Regions from separate parts of the Gracilibacillus marinus genome, predicted to be linked through region 3. Evidence: predicted binding sites of a transcription regulator. Region 3 holds the regulator's gene; each other region holds the start of a gene.

What was found. Region 3 encodes Rex, which represses fermentation and respiration genes when NADH is low (regulators of the CRP and FNR family bind a similar motif). Its sites were predicted from a motif close to TTGTGAAATATTTCACAA; they were not measured.
Region 1: a site for Rex is predicted at 2,188-2,205, ahead of ACFOZ1_RS04575 (L-lactate dehydrogenase). Genes of this name have one in related genera too.
Region 2: a site for Rex is predicted at 3,708-3,725, ahead of ACFOZ1_RS04025 (nitrate reductase subunit alpha). Genes of this name have one in related genera too.

Annotation. Positions count from the first base shown of each region.
Region 1 is NZ_JBHSDV010000001.1:1,033,405-1,038,987, reverse strand. It holds gene ACFOZ1_RS04585 (sugar-binding transcriptional regulator) at 1-578, opposite strand, end outside; gene ACFOZ1_RS04580 (glutaredoxin family protein) at 697-951, opposite strand; gene ACFOZ1_RS04575 (L-lactate dehydrogenase) at 1,026-1,988, opposite strand; gene ACFOZ1_RS04570 (HPr family phosphocarrier protein) at 2,605-2,865, shown strand; gene clpP (ATP-dependent Clp endopeptidase proteolytic subunit ClpP) at 2,928-3,524, opposite strand; tRNA gene ACFOZ1_RS04560 (tRNA-Arg) at 3,811-3,883, shown strand; gene whiA (DNA-binding protein WhiA) at 4,143-5,087, opposite strand; gene ACFOZ1_RS04550 (gluconeogenesis factor YvcK family protein) at 5,110-5,583, opposite strand, start outside.
Region 2 is NZ_JBHSDV010000001.1:916,844-922,426, forward strand. It holds gene ACFOZ1_RS04010 (glycoside hydrolase family 32 protein) at 1-409, shown strand, start outside; gene ACFOZ1_RS04015 (DUF3237 family protein) at 644-1,066, shown strand; gene ACFOZ1_RS04020 (bifunctional diguanylate cyclase/phosphodiesterase) at 1,270-3,612, shown strand; gene ACFOZ1_RS04025 (nitrate reductase subunit alpha) at 3,793-5,583, shown strand, end outside.
Region 3 is NZ_JBHSDV010000009.1:3,851-9,433, forward strand. It holds gene rimI (ribosomal protein S18-alanine N-acetyltransferase) at 1-162, shown strand, start outside; gene tsaD (tRNA (adenosine(37)-N6)-threonylcarbamoyltransferase complex transferase subunit TsaD) at 159-1,181, shown strand; gene ACFOZ1_RS16340 (ABC-F family ATP-binding cassette domain-containing protein) at 1,227-3,152, opposite strand; gene ACFOZ1_RS16345 (redox-sensing transcriptional repressor Rex) at 3,342-3,977, shown strand; gene ACFOZ1_RS16350 (YdiK family protein) at 4,013-4,222, opposite strand; gene ACFOZ1_RS16355 (CPBP family intramembrane glutamic endopeptidase) at 4,226-4,933, opposite strand; gene groES (co-chaperone GroES) at 5,219-5,503, shown strand; gene groL (chaperonin GroEL) at 5,570-5,583, shown strand, end outside.

The DNA.
Region 1 (5,583 bases), on a different contig from region 3:
ATTTGTGCGCATATCGTGTTCGCTTGATTCTCTACTTGTTCACCTAGTCCCCCACGAGCTGGAACAAAGGTACAATTTGTCGCTTGGTGTAGTGGCTTCATTTGATTTGCCACTTCTGCCATCGATGTACCTCCTGTTACTGCAATAGTTTGGTTGGAAGTTACTATAGTGTTTAGAAATTGAACACAAGCTTTACCAAGTTCTTCTTTTACTGTTTGTTGTTCATCACTATCACCTGAAACGATAATAACATGTTCCAATTGTAATTTATCCTTAATCTGTGATTCTAAAACACGAAATTCAGAAATTCCATTCATAAATGTTGCAAATTTCTCAACAATTGAATTTCCTTCTTCCGTTACTTGCATCCCCTTAGATGTTACCACAATAAACCCGTGTTTGTTTAAAAAATCTATTTCTGAACGCACAAGTCTTTCTTTCATCTGTATTTGTTCAGCAAGACTTCTTCGTCCAATTGGTTGCATTCGTTGGATATAGTGTAATATCTTATATCTTTTTTGCATGACATCTAAGATATCGGGGAATAATTTCTCTTGAATATCTAATAATTCCTTCAATCGGAAACGCTCCTTTTTCGATAGCGGGATTTATTTGTCCCTGCTAGTCGTAAATCGTCCCACGTGAGTCAAAAAAAATAACTTCCATAAGTAATTGTATCAAATTCTACAAAATGACTCAACTCTTTTCTCCATTATTTTTATTTTTCAGAAAACTATTTATACTATCGTAGTCAATTTTCCCTTTACCGACAATAGATTCATTTATTTCGATAACCGGAATTTCTAATTGATATTTTTCCAACAATATTTCGTCATCATAGATATTCACTTCTTCTATATGTAAATTGTATTCTTCTTCAAATAATGTAAGTATCCCTAATGCATCTTCACACAAACTACAATTAGGTTTTCCATATACGATTACATGCATGTTTACATCTCCTCTTTTCAGGCAACATCTATTAAGATAGCTACAGTCATTTCCAGACTGTAGCTATTATACATTTATATTAACGCCTTTCTTCCAACGTCGACCATTTCCTTTAATGTTTTAGCAGATGCATCTAGTTGTTGTTGTTCCACATCTGTTAATTTTAATTCCATAATTTCTCGCACACCATTTTCGTTTAGAACAGCAGGAACACCGATATATACATCATCTAGTCCATATTGTCCCTCAAGATATGCAGAAACTGTCACAATGGCATTTTCGTTATTAAGTATTGCTCTAGTTAAACGAACTAATCCAAGTCCAATACCATAGTATGTTGCACCTTTACGCTTTATAATATGATAAGCAGCGTCTCTGACATTTTCAAAAATTGCGGTCATTTGTTTATCTTCATATAAATTTGCAATATTCGCATACTTAGATAAAGGTACGCCACCTATTTGAACATGACTCCACACTGGCAGTTCAGAATCTCCATGCTCCCCTACAATATATGCATGAACATTACGTGCATCTACTTCAAAATACTCGCCTAATAAATAACGGAATCTTGCAGTATCTAAAATCGTCCCAGATCCAATTACACGTTCCTTAGGTAAGCCAGAAATCTCTCTTGTTAATTGTGTTAAGATGTCCACAGGGTTTGTCGCAACTAAGAAAATGCCTTGAAAATCCACTGCCATCACTTTTTCTACAATGCCTTTAAAGATTCTCGCATTTTTAGAAACTAAATCTAAACGTGTTTCACCTGGTTTTTGATTCGCACCTGCTGTAATTACAACAAGATCTGCATTATGACATTCTTCATAATCTCCTGCTTTTATTCTCATAGGGTTTCCGAATGCCATTCCGTGATTTAAATCGCGAGCTTCCCCTTCTGCTTTATCTTTATCTAAATCAATCAGAACTAACTCATTCACAACACCTTGATTTAATAAAGCATATGCATAACTCGTTCCAACAAATCCAGTACCAATTACAACCACTTTTCTTAATTTCGTTTTTTTACTAGCCATTCTAACCACCCCTTTGTCATTCTACGCCATTTTTAATTATCCTATGTAAATGAATCTGGATATATCGCACAATTATGTTGTGTTAGTATAAATCCAATCTGAGAGTTTTTATACTTTTTTGTTGTATAAATAGTAAAATAGGATATATTCTTACTATATCCTATTTTTTCATGTTATGGAAGCTAGAAATTTGACTATTATGTGAAATATTGAACAAAATGTTATTTGATTAAAATGATTTGTCTTGTGTTTCGTTGTTGAATATTCTTTTATTACAGCACAAGTAACAAAATGATTCCTGCAAAACTAGTAATGGCTAAAAAGCTTCTTATATCGATTAATGGTATTTTTTCATTCATGATTTTTTCGTCCTTTCCAATAAATGATGCACTAATAATGATTGAATTTAGCTATCTATTTTTAATCCCTTTAATTCCAAGTTGTTTACTTTGTTTTAATTTATCATGGTTTTATATTTCTGTCAATCATTTTCCTATAGAAAATACCGCTCTGTTTTTGTTAACATATTGTTCACGATTTTTAAGTTGTAGTAATAATATGACAAATGGTATAGTAGTATTAAATGATAACGCTTACAGAAAGGGGTTAGATGAAAGTGATAGAAAAAGATGTAATTATTGGTGTTCAACCTGGTTTACAAGCACGTCCTGCTGCTATTTTTGTACAGAAGGCAAATAATTATGCTTCAGAAATATTTATTGAAAAAGGTACAAAGCGAATCAATGCGAAGAGCATTATGGGATTAATGAGTTTAGCATTAGCAAATGGTACAGAAATTAAACTCATTGCAGACGGTCCAGATGACGAGGATGCATTGCGTGATTTAATCGAGTTTGTAGAAAATGATCAACAATGATTGATAAATCAAAAAAGAAGATTACAGCATATCTTGATGCTTGTAATCTTCTTTTTATTATATTAATTCAAATCTTCAGGTTTCTTCTCCATCACTTTATCGATTAATCCGTACTCTTTTGCACGTTCTGCTGTCATGAAATTATCTCTGTCTGTGTCTTTTTCGATAATTTCCATAGGTTGACCAGTACGTTCTGCAAGAATTTCATTTAATTTTTTGCGCATTTCAATGATTCGATTTGCATGAATTTGAATATCTGACGCTTGACCTTGTGTACCACCTAATGGTTGGTGAATCATTACTTCACTATTTGGTAATGCAAATCGTTTACCTGGTTCTCCAGCAGCAAGTAAAAATGCTCCCATTGATGCAGCCATACCTATACAAATTGTAGAAACGTTTGGTTTAATAAATTGCATTGTGTCATAAATAGCCATACCCGCTGTAATCGATCCACCAGGAGAGTTGATATACAGTGAAATATCTTTGTCAGGATCTTCAGCTGCTAAGAATAATAATTGTGCAACAATACTATTCGCTACATTGTCATCAATAGCACTACCTAACATGATAATACGGTCTTTTAATAGACGTGAATAAATATCGTATGCACGTTCACCACGGTTTGTTTGTTCAATAACTGTAGGGATTAAATTCATAAGAAAATTCCTCCTTAAAAATCTTTCTTTTATCATTAATTTTCTTTTCTATACACATCATAACTTATTGGTCAAAAAAGGTCAAACGATATGTTTTGTTCAAACTTCTTATTTTATGTAGTGCCTTTTAGTATACTCTACGTACATCCTACCCCTATTTTATCATATTTAAACGATTTACTCTTCATAATTTATGTGAAGGTGGTATAATAGATGATATTTTTATTGAAATAACACTCTCCTTTCGATATACTAATACATGTCTGTTTCATCCATCATGTTACATGCGCTCGTAGCTCAGGGGATAGAGCAATGGTTTCCGGTACCATGTGTCGGGGGTTCAAATCCCTCCGTGCGCGTTAAAATCAAAATTATAAAGAGATTGAAATAACAGATTTCTTTAGCCTAAAAAAATCCAAACGATTCGAAAGCTATTACCGAATCGTTTGGATTTTTTGTGTATTTAAAGGATAATTCTATTTATTTATTTTGAGCTTTTATATGTGCATGTATACGTTACGGCTTGTTCGTGTTCCTTTCCGTAGGTTTCTCTGAGCTACACTTATCTAAGTGGATTAGTCAAGGCATGTACGGAAATTACCATTTCAAAATTACGTATCATTTAGGCACATGCTCACTTCTTAATTGATCCGCAAATTGGTCAATTTTCTTTAATCGATGGTTAATACCTGATTTGCTAATTTTGCTTCCTGACACCATTTCTCCTAGTTCTTTCAAAGAGACATCTTGGTGCTCCATACGTAAAATAGCAATTTCCTTTAATTTATCAGGTAATGCATCTAATCCTACTGTACGTTTAATAAATCGAATATTTTCCACTTGTCTAAATGCAGCACCAATTGTTTTATTTAAATTCGCTGTCTCACAATTCACCAGGCGATTTACAGAATTACGCATATCTCGAACAATTCTTACATCTTCAAATTTGAATAATGCTTGATGTGCTCCAATATAGTTAAGAAATTCTGTTATTTTTTCTGCTTCTTTAATATATGCAATAAATCCTTTTTTTCTTTCCAAAATTCGCGCATGTAAGTGATAGTCATTCAATAAATCACATAATGCTTGATTATGTTCTTCGTAAAAATTATAAATTTCCAAATGATAAGAAGACGTCTCTGGATTATTCACAGATCCACCTGCTAAGAATGCTCCTCGCAAATACGCACGTCGACAGCATTCTTTCTTTTTATATTCATCGGATATTGTTCGAACAAATTGATATGGTTCAATTAACAATCCCATATCAACAAGCATTTCTTTCACACCTTCATTCATGCGAACAATATAGACATTATTTTTCTTTAATTTCATTTTCTTTCGTACAAGTAATTCTACAGGATGCGTATAAAGACTTTTGATTAATGTATAAATTCGTCTTGCTATTGCGGCATTTTCTGTCTGTACGTCTAGAGAGTAATGTAGACGCGAAAAAGATACTGCGCCGTTCATTCGAATCAAAGCAGCCAATTCTGACTTATTGCAACAGGCATTGTTTGCAATTGTCGTTAGTTCCTTTTTTATCTCTGAAGCAAAAGACAACTTTCTCCCCCCTTATTCACTTTTATAACAATGAAACAAGGAGATTTGCTATTTTCTCCGTATCATGTCTTAATGAGTTATTCTTCACTTTTACAATATCTTCTTCAATAATCTTCACACCTAAATTTCTTAATCGGTCGAAGTCGTATACTACTGGTGCTGCCAATTCTTCCGCATAGACCAGTTTCATGTCCGGATCAATTTCTTTATTGTGTACGACGACGGAATGAATACAACCAGCTCCAACATGATCCAAAATTGCTTGCACATGATCACTCGCTGTATATCCATTGGTTTCTCCAATTTGCGTCATCACATTACATACATAAATCACATTTGCATGTGTATCTTTTAATGCTTGCCCGATTTGGGGGACAATCAAATTAGGCAAAATACTTGTATAAAGACTACCTGGTGACACGACTACAATATCTGCAGACAAGATAGCATCCACTGCTTCAGGCAATGGCAAGACAGGATTTGGTTGAAGAAATAC
Region 2 (5,583 bases), on a different contig from region 3:
GCAGCCTGTTGCCGAAATGCAATTATTGCGAAAAGAAAAATTGTTAGATAATGAAATAATAGCCCATAAATATCGGTTTTCTCTACCGCGAACAGTAGAAATTTGTGCTTCTAATCAAAACAATGCTGATTTTACCATTTCTATATTTGGTATAATTACGATTGTTTATTCAGCTAAAAGTCAAAAAATCACAGTAAGTAGAAATACACTTAAGAATGGAGAAATTGAATTTCGCTATGGTACAGTAAAAAATCAGGTGGATGATTTTCATGTCTTTATCGATCAATCATCTCTTGAATTGTTTATTAACAACGGTGAAGTTGTCTTTTCAATGAGAATGTTTCCAGATGCGGATAATCATGTTGTAGAGTTTAATGGAAATCTAGTTGTATCAACATGGAAGTTATAAAATGTTAAAAATATAAGAAATGAGTAAATAGTCTGAACGACAAAATTGGTTGTTCAGGCTATTTGTATGGACTAATTTAAGTTTCGAACGAGTAAATGCTCGCTCTAAATGATGTTTCGTGAGAAAATAACTGTATATTTAAGAACAAGAAAAGAATTGTTTGCTACAACGAACAAATAACTGATTTTACATAAAACATACTTCAAAAAAAGGAAAAAGGATGTGCTAAATACATTGAATAACAAAGTAATGGAAGTAACGGTGAGATGCGCAGAACCACTCGAAGTTGGAGAGACTCCAAAAGGCTATCTAAGAGTAATTCCAATCATTGGGGGGACATTTGAAGGGCCTAGATTAAAGGGGAAAGTAATACCTGGTGGAGCAGACTGGAATATGACTAGGGAAGATGGTGTAGCAGAAGTATTTGCCAAATACACCATCGAAACAGATGATGGTGTTCTCATATCTGTCACGAATGAAGGGACAATCAAACCAAATGGAGAACGTATCATAACAAAGCCAACATTTCTTGTTGCAATAGGCAAATATGATTGGCTAAATGATGAAATCTTCATTGGTACTCTAGACCCACTTCCGACATCTGAAGGTATTGTGGTGAAATTAAGTTTTTATCATGGTGGAGCAGTACTTGAATAAGATATTTCAAAGTAGTCATCATCATTGTTTTATAAAAAGAGGATATTCATAAATAAAGTGACAATGTGAATTTTTTAATCCACTTCACAACTTTTTAACTATCAAAATATGACAATATGTGATTAAATATATAGGTAGGATGTCATGTAAATAAATTAACTTTTTGAACAATCATAAAATACACAACTAAGGATGGAAAAATCTTGTTACATTTCTTACATACAAATCACAATTTTATTTATGTTATTCTTTCCTTTATTATCGCAGCAATTGCATCATATGCATCGATTGAATTAGCAAGACAAATAGATGACTCCAATGGAAGAGTAAAGCGTGTATGGTTATTACTAGGTGGTTTATCACTAGGTATAGGCATTTGGTCGATGCATTTTATTGCAATGATTTCTTATCAATTTGAGACAAAAGTATATTATGATATTTGGTATGTGACCTTATCAATAATATTCGCGATAATAGCGTGTGTGATTGGTTATTATTTTATTACATATTTACAAAGAAATACTGTTACATTTATTCTTTCTGGTTCGCTAATGGGGATTGGGATTGGACTTATGCACTATGTTGGAATGACTGCAATTCAAGGTGTAGAGATTACGTATGACGATATGCTTGTATTTTTATCTGTAATTATTGCCATCATTGCATCAATGACAGCACTTCTTATTGGATTTGTATTACCAGGTAAAACACAAACATTTTCTAAATATCGAAAAGTTAGTTTTTCTATCATCATGGCAATTGCCATCTCTAGTATGCATTATACTGGAATGGCTGCAGCTCATTTCGATTATAATGAGAAAAATATTTTAAATGCAGTAAATTTAGTAGACATCGATGTATTTAAATGGATTGTTATCATCACTACATTTACCTTGTTCTTTGTTGTATTTTTTCTCATATTTTATTATAAATTGATGAAAAATACATTAGATTTGCAAGATACATTAATTAATTCTAGTGAAGTAGGGATTGTATTAACAGATTCTATGAATAAGATGATTAGATACAATCACGAATTTGCTAATTTAATGAAACAATTACAGATTAGTTTAACGAGTGAGTGGCTACATATGACGATCCCATTTGCGATTACGGAACTAAAAGCCTTTGATGTGACAGAGATTGATTATCGTCACCTCTATTTAGAAGTGACGAAAGTACCAGTGCAAGCAGATGATGAGAAACAATATTTGTGGTATTTTAGGGATATAACAGAGAAAAAGGAAAAAGATGCAATGATTCATCGTCTTGCATATTATAATGAAATTACTCATTTACCAAATAGTAATATGTTAGAGAAACAATTAAATCATTGGCAAGAGAATCATATAAATGATCTGACATGTATTTATATAAGGGTAGATAGATTACGCTTTTCACTTGGATCCACATTTGTTGACGAAAGAGAAGAGTTTATTAGAAAAGTTGCTTTGTTGTTAAGAGTGAAGATCACAAGTCAAGAATATTTATTTCATTATGATGATCAAGTCATTGTTATCTTTGTGCTTAAAAGTAACAAAAATTATGTACATACATTACTTGAACATTTGCTTGCACAATTGTCCCAATCTGTTCAAATTAAAAATACGTCATATAATCTAACATTTAATATTGGTATAAGTAAATATCCAGAAGATACCACTAATTTACAATCTATTGTGAATTACGCAAGTCTAGCAAGCTTGGAGTCTAGTAAATTAAGTAGAAATAATTATATGTATTTTGAAAAAACAATTTTAGATAAAATGAATCGAAAAGTGTTGCTTGATCAAGCAATGACCATAGCACTTAATCAGGATGAATTTTATTTGGTGTATCAACCAATAATTTGTACAAGAACAGATAAAGTAGCTAGTGTGGAAGTGCTATTAAGATGGAATAGTCCAGAATTTGGATTTATTTCACCAGCTGAGTTTATTCCGATTGCAGAGGAAACAGGATTTATTAACAGAATTGGAAAATGGGTATTAGAGAAGGCATGTATGCAATGGACAGAGTGGAAAGAACAAGGGAAGCCGCTTGTTCACATTGCAATTAATGTATCCGCAATCCAATTAGCCAACCACCAATTTATTGAGATGATTGAAGAAGTGTGTAATCAGACAGGAATGGATCCTACTTATTTGGAATTAGAAATTACAGAATCGTCTTCACTCAATTATCATGAATCATTACATATGAAATTAAATCGTTTATCAGAAATGGGAATTGGCTTATCTTTAGACGATTTTGGAACAGGTTATTCGTCATTTGAACATTTAAAAGAATTAGCTGTTCATAAATTAAAGATTGATCGTTCATTTATCTTTGGTTTACTAGAGGACTCGAATCAAGAAGCAATACTTAGATCGATTATTCAATTAGGCCACAATTTGAAGAAAGATGTGTTAATGGAAGGTGTCGAACAAGTAGCAGAAGTAGAATGGTTGAAAAAGAATCATTGTGACTATATTCAAGGCTATTACTACGCTAAACCGTTAGAAGCAATGGAAGTAATGGAATATATAATACGGACAAACCAGTGAGGGAAATTCTTGCTGGTTTTTTTTATACTTTTTATATTCAAAAGTATAAAAAAACACTAGAAAACATTGGTATTGTTAGCCCATTCGCCTTTTTGGTGTGATGTTGTTCACAACATAGAGAAGTCTCTCGTGATTAAATGAACATATAAACATCAGATTGGGAACATGGAGGGATCAAGAATGCCAAAGAAAAAATCCCCAATATGGCAAAGAATGAATTATCTAAAACCAAAAGAAAAATATGCGAATAATCACAGTCAATTACAAGAAGGAGACCGTGATTGGGAAAATGTCTATCGCCGAAGATGGCAACATGATAAAGTGATTCGTTCCACGCACGGAGTGAATTGTACTGGTTCATGTAGTTGGAATATTTATGTAAAAGATGGCATTGTAACATGGGAAGGACAAGCGGTAGATTATCCGTCAACAGGCCCTGATATGCCAGATTTTGAACCACGTGGTTGCCCAAGAGGTGCGAGCTTCTCTTGGTATATTTATAGTCCATTACGTGTGAAATATCCATATGTAAGAAAAAAATTATTGCACTTATGGCGTGAAGCATTAGAGCAACATGAGACTCCTCTTGATGCATGGAAAAGTATTGTAGAAGACAAAGAAAAATCAAATAGCTATAAACAAGCACGAGGTAAGGGTGGTCTTGTTCGGTCAAGTTGGGAAGAAGTCACACAATTAGTTGCGGCATCTGTTCTTTATACAACAAAAACATATGGTGCAGATCGAAATATTGGATTCTCACCAATTCCTGCGATGTCGATGGTAAGCCACGCTGCAGGGAGTCGTTTTATGTCACTTATCGGTGGACCAATGTTAAGTTTCTATGATTGGTATGCAGATTTACCACCAGCATCTCCGCAAATTTGGGGAGATCAGACAGATGTGCCTGAAAGTTCTGATTGGTACAATTCAGGATATATTATGACATGGGGTTCGAATGTACCACTTACTCGTACACCAGATGCTCATTTCCTTGCAGAAGCACGTTACAAAGGAACAAAAGTAGTATCCGTAAGTCCAGATTATGCAGAATCTACAAAGTTTTCAGATGATTGGATGTCTGTAAAGCAAGGTTCAGACGGTGCCCTTGCAATGGCAATGGGTCATGTTATTTTAAATGAATTTTATCAAAAACAATCTACTCCATATTTTGATAACTATGCAAAAACATATACGGATTTTCCTTTTACTGTTTTGTTAAAACAAAAAGGCGATAAATTAGTTGCAGATCGATTCTTACAAGCAAAAGACTTAGCAATAGAAACAACGAATAGTGAATGGAAGCCATTAATGTACAACAAAGCAACAAATGATTTTGCTATCCCACAAGGAACAATGGGATCAAGATGGGATAAGAATGGCAAATGGAATTTGAAATTAAAAGACGAACGTGATGGACACGAAATTGAACCAGTCTTAGGATTTTTAGGTATGGAAGATGTTGTGAAAACAGTCGATATTGCCTACTTTGATGCAGAGACTCGTTCGACAATGAAACGTAACGTTCCTGCGAAAAAAATCGAAATAAACGGAAAAACAGAATATGTTACAACTGTTTATGATTTGATGCTAGCGAATTATGGTATCGATAGAGGTATTGGTGGAGATGTAGGTAAATCGTATGATGATATTGCAGCATTTACTCCAGCATGGCAAGAAAAAATTACAGGTGTAGATCGCGAATTAGTGATCAAAATCGCACGAGAATTTGCTCAAAATGCGATTGATACAAATGGTCGCTCTATGATTATTGTAGGTGCTGGTATTAACCACTGGTTCCATTCAGATGCGATTTATCGTGCAGTTGTGAACTTAGTTATTATGGTTGGTGCACAAGGTGTCAATGGTGGTGGTTGGGCGCATTATGTTGGCCAAGAAAAATTACGTCCTGCTGAAGGTTGGAACACCATTGCAACAGCGAAGGATTGGCAAGGACCACCTAAGTTACAGAAT
Region 3 (5,583 bases):
GCAATTGCCAATAATGTGAGTCGTCTCTCATTAGAAGTGCGTGTATCCAATATTCCAGCACAACAATTATATAAAAAGTATGGCTTAGTCCCAGGTGGGATTAGAAAAAATTATTATACAGATAATCAAGAAGATGCTTTAGTATTGTGGGTGAACTTATGAGTGAATATATTCTAGGAATAGAGACAAGTTGTGATGAAACAGCTGTAGCGATTGTGAAAGGTGGGACAGAAATTGTTAGCAATGTCGTAGCATCTCAAATAGAAAGTCACAAACGCTTTGGTGGAGTGGTCCCAGAGATTGCGTCAAGACATCATGTGGAGCAAATAACGGTTGTAATAGAAGAAGCATTAGCAAAAGCTGAGATGACGATTGCAGAAATGGATGCAATTGCTGTAACGGAAGGTCCAGGGCTTGTTGGGGCATTATTAGTTGGTGTGAATGCAGCAAAAGCATTGGCATTTGCACATCAAAAACCGTTGATAGGTGTACACCATATCGCAGGTCATATTTATGCGAATCGTTTAGTAGAAGAATTCGAATTCCCGCTTCTTGCATTAGTAGTGTCAGGTGGACATACAGAACTAATCGTCATGAAGGAACATGGAAAGTTTGAAATCATTGGGGAGACACGTGATGATGCAGCAGGAGAAGCGTATGATAAGGTTGCTCGTACATTGAAGTTACCATATCCAGGCGGTCCCAAAATTGATGAATTAGCACACATTGGGGCACAAAGGATTGATTTTCCACGAGCATGGTTAGAAGACTCTTTTGATTTTAGTTTTAGTGGATTGAAATCAGCTGTGATTAATACGTTACACAATGCAAGTCAAAAAGGGATAGAATATAAGCATGAAGACATTGCAGCAAGTTTTCAAGCAAGTGTTGTCGATGTGTTAGTCGAAAAAACGTATCGAGCAGCAATCGAGAACAATGTAAAACAAGTCATCGTAGCGGGTGGTGTTGCTGCAAATAAAGGATTACGAAAAGCAATGGAAACAAAGTTTAAAGAAGAGCGTATGAACGTGATGTTTCCACCACTCTCGTTGTGTACAGATAATGCAGCAATGATTGCAAGTGCCGGTTATATTGCATACAAGCAAGGCCATCGTTCAGGATGGGATTTAAATGCGAACCCAGGATTAGATTTAGAAATGTATGCGAATAGAGGCAAATAAAAAAAGAACGAACTTCTCTTCTAGTATGAAGGAAGTTCGTTCTTTTTACTCTTCATGTAATTGCTCCCACTCTGCCATTAATTGTTCGAGTTTTGTATTCATTGCATCGTTTTCCTCTGTAAGTTGCAAGGATTTTTCGTGGTCTTGGAAAATGTCAGGTTCACATAATAATACTTCGTTATGTGCTACATTCTCTTCAAGTTGGGCAATTTCTTGTTCGATTTCTTCAATTCTACGTTGTTTTTTACGTTCTAATTTCTTTAATTCTTTTTCTTTTTGGAAGTCTGTTTTTCCTTGTTGCTTTGTTACTTCTTGTTCATTTTGTAATTGTAATTCTCTCCATGCCTTTTCTTCATTCTTTTTTTCCACATAGTAATCATAATCACCGAGGTATATTGTTGTTTTGTTCTTTTGCATTTCTAATATTTGTGTCGCTATTTTGTTAATAAAATAGCGGTCATGGGATACAAATAAAATCGTACCAGGATAATCAATGAGTGCTGCTTCTAATATTTCTTTACTATCTAAATCCAAATGGTTCGTCGGTTCATCTAATAATAAGAAGTTCGCTTTCTCCATCATTAATTTTGCTAAAGCTAAGCGTGCTTTTTCACCACCGCTTAGTGCAGCAACAGGTCTTAATACATCATCACCACTGAAGAGGAAATTACCTAGAATTGTACGAATATCCTTTTCATTCATAAGTGGATATTCGTCCCACAATTCATTCAAGACAATTTTGTTCGCATGCAGGGTGGTTTGTTCCTGATCGTAATACCCTATTTGCACATTTGCGCCAAGTTGTATCTCACCTGTATCTGGCTCTAAATGTCCGATAATGTTCTTCAAAAGTGTGGATTTCCCTACACCATTTGGTCCAACTAATGCGATACTTTCTCCGCGATTTACGTGAAGGTTTAGGTTAGTAAAAAGAGCGGGATCTGTCTCCTGATAGCGGAAGGATAAGTCATGTATTTTTAATACATCATTTCCACTTCTTCTTTCTACAGTGAATGAGAACTTAGCAGATCCCTCTTCGCCAAATGGCTTGTCCATCACATCCATTTTTTCTAATTGTTTTCTACGACTTTGTGCTCGCTTAGTAGTAGATGCTCGAACAATATTTTTTTGGATAAAGTCTTCCATCTTTTTGATTTCTGCTTGTTGTTTTTCATATTGTTTCAGTTCTCGTTCATAACTTAGTGCCTTTTGTTCTAAATACTTCGTATAGTTACCATGGAATTTGGTTGATTCATGTCTAGATATTTCGTAGACCATCGTCACTGTCTTATCTAGAAAATATCGATCGTGCGATACGATGACAACGGCACCGTGATAATTCGTAATATAGCCTTCTAACCATGTTAATGTTTCGATATCTAAATGGTTTGTCGGCTCATCTAGTATTAAAATATGCGGCTTTGTTAAAAGTAATTTACCAAGAGCAAGACGTGTCTTCTGTCCTCCACTTAATGTAGCGATAGAAGTTCCCCACATCTCTTCAGGGAAATTCAAGCCATTCAATACAGATTTGATTTCTGCTTCGTATTGATAACCTCCAGCAAGTTTGAATGCTTCTTGTTTTTGATCATAGCTTAATAGTAATTGTTCATACTTGGAACTATCTTGTAAAAAGTCAGGGTCGCCCATTTTTGCTTCCATTTCGCGTAAACTATTTTCTTCCTTTATGAAATGTTCAAATATTTTTAGCATTTCATCCCAAATGGTTTCAGATGAATCAAGACCTGTATGTTGTGCGAGATACCCCATTGTTATGTCTTTAGGTTTATGAATTTCTCCCTCATCATAATTTAGTTGACCAGAGATTATTTTTAACAATGTCGATTTACCTGCACCATTACGCCCAACAATCGCAATTCGATCATGTTGTTTAATTTCCAATTTTATATTTGATAAGATCAGCTCCGCGCCGAATCTTTTGGTTACATTATTCGCTTGTAAATAAATCATTCGTTTCACCTCATTGATGTAAGTGTATCTTATTATTACGGGAATCTGCAAGAGGGAAGGCATTGAATTTTATTAGGAAAGATACTCGTTCGTGAATTATTTCACGACTTTTTTGTTGATATCTGTTACAATGGAAGTAAGTAAAAACATTCACAAACCTATATGGAAATAGAGTAAGGGGAATGAAAAATGGTAAATAACAAAATTCCACAAGCAACGGCCAAGCGATTACCTTTATATTATCGATTTTTAAATAATTTACACATTCAAGGCAAGGATAGAGTTTCATCAAAAGAATTAAGTAATGCAATGAAAGTAGATTCTGCGACTATTAGACGTGATTTCTCCTATTTTGGTGCATTAGGTAAGAAAGGCTATGGATACAATGTGGATTATCTACTTGGTTTTTTCCGTAAGACATTAGACCAAGATGAGAATACTCCAGTTGCATTGATCGGTGTAGGTAATTTAGGTACTGCATTTTTGAATTATAACTTTACCAAAAATAATAATACAAAAATTGAAGTAGCATTTGATGCAGATCCAAGCAAAGTAGGGAAGTCTATTGGTAAAATTGAAGTCCATCATGTCGATGACTTGGAAGCGCATATTGGAGATATACAAGTGGCGATTTTAACAGTACCTGTATCTGAAGCGCAACCAATGACAGATCGATTAATACAATCTGGTGTGAAAGGTATCCTTAACTTTACACCTGCACGTATTACCGTTCCAAATGATGTGCGCGTACACCATATTGATTTAGCAGTTGAGCTCCAATCGCTAGTATATTTTATGAAACATTATCCATTAGATGTAGAATAAAAACAAAGGCACTCACCAATAATAGGTGAATGCCTTTATTTTTTCTCCTTTTTCTGAGCTTTTTTTATTGCACGATGCAATCTTACTAATCGAATGGCTAGTACAAAATCCATTGTTGCAAAAAAAGCTAATAGAATCGTGAAAAAGTTAAATATAGTTTCTTCTACTGATTGTATTGCAATATAGGTAAATAAGATACCTAATCCAAAATACAGAAATGCAGTAGTAAGTGGCGAGAATCTCATTATTTAATAGCCCCCAAGTAATATAAGCTGTAATTGTTCCATCAATTGTTCTACTTGTTCTGGATCAAGCGATAATTGTGCAATAACGGCCATTGTGTTCATCGACATATGGACAATAATAGGTACAATAATCTTCTTTGTTTCTACATATAAAAAAGCAAATACAGTTGCTGCAGCAATATATGTTAACAGATGACTGAAATCCATGTGTAATACCGCAAATAAAACACCTGAAATGATGGCAGAAAAGAAGAAATTCATTCTTTTATATAAAGAACCGAATATTGCCTTCCTGAATACTAATTCTTCTAATATAGGACCAAGAATTGTGATGATAAGAAGAAATACAGGTATTTCACGAGCCACTTGCATTAAGACTAACGTGTTCTCAGAAGCTGTATCTACACCGATAATGAATCGTTCAATAACAGAAGAGACCCCTTGTGCAATCATGACTAGGAAAAAGCCTAATATAGACCATAATATAATTTGGCCGATACCTTTTTCTCGTGCTTGGAAAAAATCACGTATCTCACTTTTCAATAGTAAAAGCGAAATAATGACAGCAATCCCAAATACAACGATATTCCATATTACCGTAACATATGGCAAGTTATTAATATCTATTATCTTAGTTAAGTAATAAGGAAGAACTGTAGCAAATTGTGCTAATACATAAGTAAGGATGATAATCATATACTTCTTTGGCAAAGTTTAACGACTCCCTTTATTTTATTTTTTCTATACATGATACGTATTTTAACACAAATCATGAATGAAATTGAAATGGTAAGACTATGTATAGAAGAGTGTTGTTTATATTTATGACGTAATGAAGTACATCTTTGCATGTATGTCATTTTTTTAGAAAAATTTCATAGTAAATACTTGCAAAAAAAAGTACTTTTCATTATTATAATAATTGTGTTAGCACTCTTGTATAGTGAGTGCTAAAGAACAAAAATTAAATGTAGATATCAAGGAGGTTTATAACCAATGCTTAAGCCATTAGGTGATCGTGTTATTATTGAAGTTGTAGAGCAAGAAGAGAAAACAGCGAGTGGAATTGTTCTTCCTGATTCTGCGAAAGAAAAACCACAAGAAGGTAAAGTTGTAGCTGTAGGTTCTGGTCGTGTGACAGACAACGGCGAAAAAATCGCTCTAGAAGTGAACGAAGGCGACTTAATCATTTACTCTAAATTTGCAGGTACTGAAGTGAAATATCAAGGTAAAGAATACTTAATTCTTCGTGAAAGTGATATTCTAGCAATTGTTGGTTAATTGCTTCTCGAAGTGAATTTTGGATAAATAGCATAAATCGAAATTTTCTAAGGAGGTTTTTTTAGAATGGCAAAAGAAAT